One region of the Amycolatopsis sp. NPDC051071 genome, then DNA from elsewhere that is predicted to be linked to it. Evidence: riboswitches for the same ligand, from Rfam matches in the RefSeq annotation. Region 1 holds a riboswitch; the other holds the start of a gene.

Region 1 (4,188 bases):
CAGCAGTTCGCCGACGGGGCGGCCCGCGCGGTTCGCCGTCAATGTCGTCGTCACGATCATGAACTTACGGCGGCGTCCGCCCGGCCGCCATTACCTCGCGCGTAATCGACGTGACCCACCTTCACCCGACAGAGTTGCGGCATCGGTTACCCCACAACGCGGTAACCCCAACGAAAAAGGAGACATCATGTCGGACATCCAGCGCGTCGCCGAGCAGTACATCGCCGTGTGGAACGAGACGGACACGGACAAGCGCCGTGCCCTCATCGCCGAAGTGTTCACCGAGGACGCCACCTACACCGATCCGCTGGCCGCGGTCACCGGACATGACGGTGTCGATGGCTTCATCGCCGGCGCACAGGCCCAGTTCGCCGGTCTGACCTTCAGCCTGCCCGCCGCTCCCGACGCGCACCACGACATCGCGCGGTTCCAGTGGTATCTCGGCCCGGAAGGCGCGGAAGAGCCGCTGGCGATCGGCTTCGACGTCATCACCGTCGAGGACGGGCGGATCAAACAGGTGCTGGGCTTTCTCGACAAGATGCCCGGCTGAGCCTCAGGCGAAGGCGTCCGGCGGCGGGCAGGAGCAGACGAGGTCGCGGTCCCCCGCGGCCCCGTCGATCCGCCGCACCGGAGGCCAGATCTTCGTCGCGGTGAAACCGGCCGGGAAGACCGCGATCTCCCTGCTGTACGGGCGATCCCACTCGCCCGCGAGGCAACGCGCGGTGTGCGGGGCGTTGCGCAGGGGGCTTTCGGCCAGCGGCCACTCCCCCGCGGCCACCTTCTCGATCTCGCCGCGGATCGCGATCATCGCGTCGCAGAACCGGTCGAGTTCGCGGAGGTCCTCGCTTTCGGTGGGCTCGACCATCAGCGTGCCTGCGACCGGGAAGGACATCGTCGGCGCGTGGAGACCGTAGTCGGCCAGCCGTTTGGCGACGTCGTCGACGGTGACACCGGTCCGCTTGGTCAGCGCGCGAAGGTCGAGGATGCATTCGTGCGCGACCAAGCCCTCACGCCCGGAGTACAGCACCGGGTAGTGCTCCGCGAGGCGTTTGGCGACGTAGTTGGCGTTCGCGACCGCGGTCAGGGTCGCACGCCGCAGGCCTTCCGCACCCATCATCCGGACGTAGGCCCAGGAAATCGGCAGGATCGACGCGCTGCCCCACGGCGCGGCACTGATCGGGCCGACACCGGTCACCGGTCCGGCGTCCGGCTGAAGCGGGTGGTTCGGCAGGAAGGGCGCCAGATGCGCGCGGACGCCGATCGGCCCGATGCCGGGACCGCCGCCACCGTGCGGGATGCAGAAAGTCTTGTGCAGGTTGAGATGTGAGACGTCGGCGCCGAATTTGCCGTACTGCGCGACCCCGATCAGGGCGTTCAGGTTCGCCCCGTCGACGTACACCTGGCCGCCCGCGTCGTGCACCAGCGCGCAGACCTCGCGCACGGTGTCCTCGTACACGCCGTGGGTGGACGGGTAGGTGATCATGATCGCGGCGAGGTCGTCGGCGTGCTCGTCCACAGTGGACTTGAGATGACCGAGGTCGATGTTGCCCTCGTCGTCGCATTTCACGACGACGACCCGCATCCCCGCCATCACGGCACTGGCCGCGTTCGTACCGTGCGCGCTCGACGGGATCAGGCAGACGTCGCGTGCCTCGTTCCCGCGCTCGCGGTGGTAGGCGCGGATCGCCAGCAGACCGGCGAACTCACCCTGGCTGCCGGCGTTCGGTTGCAGGGAAACCGCGTCGTAGCCGGTGATCCCGGCCAGCCAGCGCTCCAGGTCCTTGACGATGGACAGCAAGCCCGCCGCGTCCTCGGCGGGCGCGAAGGGATGCGGCCCGGCGAACTCCGGCCAGGTGATCGGCTCCATTTCGGCCGTGGCGTTGAGTTTCATCGTGCAGGAACCGAGCGGGATCATGCTCCGGTCGAGGGCGACATCCTTGTCCGACAACGCCCTCAGGTAGCGCAGCAGCGCGGTTTCCGAGCGGTGCGCGTGAAAGACCGGATGCGTCAGGTACGCACTGGTGCGACGGAGATCCGGCGGGAAACCGTCCGCGGTATCCGCGTCCAGGGAGTCCACATCGGACACCGCGATACCGAACGCCTTCCATACCAAGGAAAGATGCTCACGGGTCGTCGTCTCATCGCAGGCGACGGCGACGTGGTCCGCGTCGGCGGGCCGGAGATTGACACCGAGTTCCCGTGCCGTGGCGACGACTCCGGCCGCGCGGCCGGGGACGGCCACCATGACGGTGTCGAAGAACTCGCAGTGCACGACATCCACCCCGCTCTCGGCGAGCCCCGCCGCGAGCACGGTGGCCATCCGGTGGGCGCGGTTCGCGATGGCACGCAAGCCTTCCGGCCCGTGGTACACCGCGTACATCGACGCGATGACCGCCAGCAGCACCTGCGCGGTGCAGATATTGCTGGTCGCCTTCTCGCGGCGGATGTGCTGTTCGCGGGTCTGCAGTGCGAGCCGGTACGCGGGCGCGCCGTCGGCGTCCTTCGACACCCCGACGAGCCTGCCGGGCAGCTGCCGTTCGAGACCTTGCCGGACGGCGAGGTACGCCGCGTGCGGGCCGCCGAAACCCATCGGCACGCCGAACCGCTGCGTCGAGCCGACCGCGACGTCCGCGCCGAGTTCACCGGGCGACCGCAGCAGGGTCAGCGCCAGCGGATCCGCGGCCATCACCACGGCCGCGCCGAGCGCCTTGGCCTCGGCGATGGTGTGGTCCCATTCGCGGACGGCACCGGACACACCCGGATACGACAGCAGCACACCGAAGAAGTCGCCGCCGAGGCCGAGTCCGGTGATGCCCTGGGACAGGTCGGCGGTCACCAGTTCGATGCCGAGCGGTTCGGCGCGGGTGCGCAGCACCTCGATCGTCTGCGGGAGGGTGTCCTCGTCTACCACGAACCGGTTCGATCGCGGTTTGCCCGCCCGGCGGACCAGCGTCATCGCCTCCGCGGCCGCGGTCGCTTCGTCCAGCATGGACGCGTTCGCGATCGGCAGGCCGGTCAGGTCGGCGACCATGGTCTGGAAGTTGAGCAGCGCTTCGAGGCGGCCCTGCGAGATCTCCGGCTGGTACGGCGTGTACGCGGTGTACCAGGCCGGGCTCTCCAGCACGTTGCGGCGGATCACCGGCGGGGTCACGGTGTCGTGGTAGCCGAGGCCGATCATCTGGACCATCGGCCGGTTCCGCGCGGCCAGCGCGCGAAGTTCGGCGAGTGCCCCGGTCTCGGTGGCGGGTGGCGGCAGGTCCGGCGGCGTCGCGGAGTCCCGCAGCGACGCGGGAACGGCCCGCTCGGCGAGTTCGTCCAGGGAGCCGACGCCGATGACGTCGAGGATGCGTGCGAGTTCGTCCGGGCCGGGACCGATATGCCGGTCCGCGAAGGGAGTTCCGGCTTCGAGTGCGGCCAGTGAACCGGGCTCCATCGGGGACCTCCCAAGACGCGGGGGCGGGGCCGGGACGGATTGTCCTGGCCCTCCCCACTCTGTCCGTACCCCGTGGGGCGCCTGAGAGTTTCACCCGTGGGTTGAGTCGGGCTTGCACCGTCGGCGGAGCCGCCAGGTGGTGACCTGACGACTCACTTTCCAGAGGCGTCTCGTCCGCGCGGTCCAGGGTGCCTGAGAGGTTCCGGGGAGGACTTGCTCCTTCGGCGCCGAGCTGTTATCGGCTCGGTCTCTCCCGCGCGGATTCGTCGACCGCGGAAGTGAGCCTACCCTGCCGCGCGCGCGGCTTCATGATCAGCCGGTGCGACGTGCGTTACGGCGTTGCGTGAACTCGTCCGGCGTGACGGTTTCGATCACGCCGCCGTCGGCGCGCTCGGCCTGGAACTCGTGGATGGTGCCGCTGATCTCCTGCATCGCACCACTGACGGCGATACCGAAAACGCCCTGCCCACCCTGCAGTAAATCGACGATCTCCTCGGGCGAGGTGCACTCGTAGACGGTGGTGCCGTCGGAGAACAGTGTGACCTTCGCGAGGTCGCGGACGCCGCGCAGGCGCAGGTGATCGACCGCGACCCGGATGTTCTGCAGTGAGACACCCGTGTCGAGCAGACGCTTGACGACCTTCAGGACAAGGATGTCCTTGAACGAGTACAGCCGCTGCGAACCGGAACCGTGCGCGGTGCGGATACTCGGCGCGACCAGCTTCGTCCGGGCCCAGTAGTCGAGTTGCCGGTAGG
Region 2 (4,188 bases), on a different contig from region 1:
TGGCGGGCTGCGCCGCGCAGGTGAAGCGGGTGACGCTGGAGCTGGGCGGCAAGAACGCGAACATCGTCTTCGCCGACGCCGACCTGGAGAAGGCCGCGGCCACGGCGCCGTACGGCGTGTTCGACAACGCCGGTCAGGATTGCTGCGCACGGTCGCTGATCCTGGTGCAGACGAGTGTGTACGACCGGTTCATGGAGTTGCTGGAGCCCGCCGTGCGGGGCGTCGTCGTCGGGGATCCGCGGCTCGAAGTGACCGAGATGGGGCCGTTGATCTCCGCCGGGCACCACGCGAAGGTGTCGTCCTATGTGGACGACAGCACGCCGGTGGCGTTCCGGGGCAGCGCGCCCGCCGGTCCCGGCTACTGGTTCGCGCCGACCGTCGTCACCCCGCCGGACCTGCGGCATCCGCTGGCCTCGGACGAGATCTTCGGCCCGGTCGTCGCGGTGGTCCCGTTCGCCGACGAGGCGGACGCGGTGACCATGGCGAACCACACCGAGTACGGGCTTTCCGGTTCGATCTGGACCCGCGACGTCGGCCGCGCCTTCCGCGTCGCACGCGGCGTCGAAGCGGGGAACCTGTCGGTGAACTCGCACTCGTCCGTCCGGTACTGGACGCCGTTCGGCGGATTCAAGCAGTCCGGGCTCGGCCGCGAACTCGGCCCGGACGCCCTCGACGCCTTCACCGAGACCAAGAACGTCTTCATCAGTACGGAGGAATAATGGTTCAGCGTTTCGAGGGCCGCGTCGCGGTCATCACCGGCGGCAGCAGCGGTATCGGGCTCGCGACCGCGCGGCGTCTGGCGAGCGAAGGCGCGAAGGTCGTCATCGGCGACATCTCGGCCGAGGCGGGCAAGGCCGCGGCCGAGGAGGTCGGCGGCCTGTTCATCCAGGCGGACGTCACCGACGCGGACCAGGTCGAGGCCCTGTTCCAGACCACAGTGGACGAATTCGGCTCGGTCGACGTCGCGTTCAACAACGCCGGCATCTCCCCGCCCGAGGACGACTCGATCCTGACCACCGGCATCGACGCGTGGGAGAAGGTGCAGAAGGTCAACCTGACCTCGGTGTACCTGTGCTGCAAGGCCGTGTTGCCGCAGATGCGACGGCAGGGGAAGGGCTCGATCATCAACACGGCGTCGTTCGTCGCGGTGATGGGCGCGGCGACGTCGCAGATCTCCTACACCGCGTCCAAGGGCGGGGTGCTGGCGATGAGCCGGGAACTGGGCGTGCAGTTCGCGCGGGAGAACATCCGGGTCAACGCGCTGTGCCCGGGGCCGGTGAACACGCCGCTGCTGAAGGAACTGTTCGCGAAGGACCCCGAGCGGGCCGCGCGCCGCCTGGTGCACGTGCCCGTCGGGCGGTTCGCCGAACCGGAGGAGATCGCGGGCGCGGTCGCCTTCCTGGCCAGCGACGACGCCTCGTTCATCACGGCTTCGCAGTTCCTGGTGGACGGCGGTATCTCCGGGGCCTACGTCACCCCGCTGTAATCCACGAGTTCCGCCTCCAAGCACGCGTGTCACGCCTTCAAGCACGCGAGTCGCGCCTTCAAGCACGCGTGTGCGGCATCCCGTCCGGCCGGACGGGACAAAAGTGACGTGCCCGTCCTGAAGTAGACGCGTGCCGAACGCGGCAGGTACGGTATGCGCACAACTGCAGACAGGGCCGTTGAGCTGGAGCGGGAGAGCCCCCACGAACGTGGTGGGGCACCGAAGGAGCAAACTCCCCGGAATCTCTCAGGTACCCACTACCGCTTCCGCGAGGCCACTCTGGAAAGCAGGCGCGCAAGTGCGCCTCACCCAAGGTGAAAGTCGTCCTCCACGGGCGGTGAAACTCTCAGGTGCCATGACAGAGGGGGAGTTCCCAGCGCACCGGTCTATCCGGCGCCTGAGTAAAGGAGCTCCCTTGACCAGTACGTCCTTCGACGACCGGCACATCGGCCCCTCGGAGTCCGAGCAGGCCAAGATGCTCGCCGAGGTCGGCTACAGCAGCCTCGACGCCTTGGTGCAGGCCGCCGTCCCGTCCGCGATCCGGGTCACCCGTGACCTCGAACTTCCCCCGGCCGCGTCCGAAGAAGACGCCATCGCCGAGCTTCGCGCGCTCGCCGCGCTGAACAAGCCGATGACGCAGATGATCGGTCTCGGCTTCCACGACACGGTCACCCCGGCGGTCATCCGCCGCAACGTGCTGGAGAACCCGGCCTGGTACACGGCGTACACGCCCTACCAGCCGGAGATCTCGCAGGGCCGTCTCGAAGCCCTCCTCAATTTCCAGACCATGGTCTCCGAGCTGGCCGGTCTCGCCACCGCGAACGCCTCCCTGCTCGACGAGTCCACCGCGGTCGCCGAGGCCGTCATGCTGATGCGCCGCGTGTCGAAGGCGAAGTCGAACAAGGTCGTCCTCGACGCCGAATGCCTGCCGCAGACGATCGCCGTCGTGCGCACCCGCGCCGAGGCGATGGGTGTCGAGGTCGAGGTCCGCGACCTGCTCACGGGCCTGCCGGAGGAGTTCTTCGGCGTCGTCGTCCAGTACCCGGGTGCTTCCGGCGTACTGCGCGGCGCGGGCTTCTACTCCGCCATCTCCGAGACCGCGAAGGCCGCCGGTGCGCTGTACACGGTCGCCGCCGACCTGCTCGCCCTCACGCTGGTCACCGCGCCGGGCGAGTTCGGCGCGGACATCGCGGCCGGTTCCACCCAGCGTTTCGGTGTCCCGCTTGGCTACGGCGGACCGCACGCCGGGTACATGGCCGTCCGCGCCGGCCTCGAGCGTTCGCTGCCCGGCCGCCTCGTCGGTGTCTCGGTCGACGCCGACGGCAACCCCGCGTACCGCCTCGCGCTGCAGACCCGTGAGCAGCACATCCGCCGCGAGAAGGCGACCTCGAACATCTGCACCGCGCAGGTGCTGCCCGCCGTGCTCGCCGCGATGTACGCGGTCTACCACGGCCCGGACGGCCTCAAGCGCATCGCCACCCGTGTCCACGAACTCGCCGCCGGGCTGGCGGACGCCCTCCGCACCGGCGGTGTCGAGGTCGTCCACGAGGGCTTCTTCGACACCGTCCTCGCCCGCATGCCCGGGCAGGCCGAAGCCGTCGTCGCCGTGGCCCGCGAAAACGGGATCAACCTCGGCCCGGTCGACGCCGACCACGTCCGCATCGCCGTCGACGAGGTCACCACGCCGGTGATCATCGCGAAGGTGCTCAACGCCTTCGGCATCGACGCCCCGGCTGCCGGGACGAGCGCGTTGCCCGCCGGGCTGAACCGCGAGAGCGAGTACCTCACCCACGAGGTCTTCCACTCGCACCGTTCCGAAACCGCGATGCTGCGCTACCTGCGCGGCCTGTCGGATCTGGACTACGCGCTCGACCGCGGCATGATCCCGCTCGGCTCCTGCACGATGAAGCTCAACGCCACCACCGAGATGGAGCCGATCAGCTGGCGCGAGTTCGCGGGGATCCACCCGTTCGCCCCGGCCGGGGACGCCGAGGGCTACCACGTCCTGATCGAGCAGCTCGCCGGCTGGCTGGCCGAGGTCACCGGCTACGACAAGGTGTCGCTGCAGCCGAACGCGGGCAGCCAGGGTGAACTCGCGGGCCTGCTCGCGATCCGCGCCTACCACCACGCGAACGGCCAGACCGAGCGCGAGGTCTGCCTGATCCCGTCGTCCGCGCACGGCACGAACGCGGCTTCCGCGGTCATGGCCGGGATGCGTGTCGTCGTGGTCAAGTGCACCGACGAGGGCAATGTCGACCTCGAAGACCTGCGCGCCAAGGTCGAGGCCAACCGCGACAGTTTGTCAGCCATTATGGTTACATATCCGTCCACGCACGGCGTGTACGAGCACGGCATCGACGAGCTGGCCAAGATCGTCCACGACGCGGGCGGCCAGGTCTACGTCGACGGCGCGAACCTCAATGCCCTGCTCGGCCTGGCGAAGCCGGGTGAGTTCGGCGGCGACGTCTCGCATCTGAACCTGCACAAGACCTTCTGCATCCCGCACGGTGGCGGTGGCCCCGGCGTCGGCCCGGTCGCGGTGCGCGCGCACCTCGCGCCGTACCTGCCGAATCACCCGCTGCTGGAGAAGGCCGGCCCCTCGACCGGTGTCGGCCCGATCAGCGCCGCCCCGTTCGGTTCGGCGTCGATCCTGCCGATCTCGTGGGCGTATGTCCGCATGATGGGCGCGGGCGGGCTCACCG

What was found. Region 1 has a riboswitch for glycine ahead of gcvP (aminomethyl-transferring glycine dehydrogenase). Riboswitches for the same ligand answer to the same signal wherever they lie in the genome.
Region 2: another riboswitch for glycine. It lies ahead of gcvP (aminomethyl-transferring glycine dehydrogenase); the one in region 1 lies ahead of gcvP (aminomethyl-transferring glycine dehydrogenase).

The regions. Positions count from the first base shown of each region.
Region 1 covers NZ_JBFBBY010000062.1:19,735-23,922, reverse strand. Annotated here, with positions in the region: gene AB0M65_RS20895 (helix-turn-helix transcriptional regulator) at 1-60, opposite strand, end outside; gene AB0M65_RS20890 (nuclear transport factor 2 family protein) at 188-550, shown strand; gene gcvP (aminomethyl-transferring glycine dehydrogenase) at 554-3,433, opposite strand; glycine riboswitch at 3,603-3,699, opposite strand; gene AB0M65_RS20880 (MerR family transcriptional regulator) at 3,746-4,188, opposite strand, start outside.
Region 2 covers NZ_JBFBBY010000008.1:94,702-98,889, reverse strand. Annotated here, with positions in the region: gene AB0M65_RS04785 (aldehyde dehydrogenase family protein) at 1-719, shown strand, start outside; gene AB0M65_RS04780 (3-oxoacyl-ACP reductase) at 719-1,486, shown strand; glycine riboswitch at 1,756-1,858, shown strand; gene gcvP (aminomethyl-transferring glycine dehydrogenase) at 1,902-4,188, shown strand, end outside.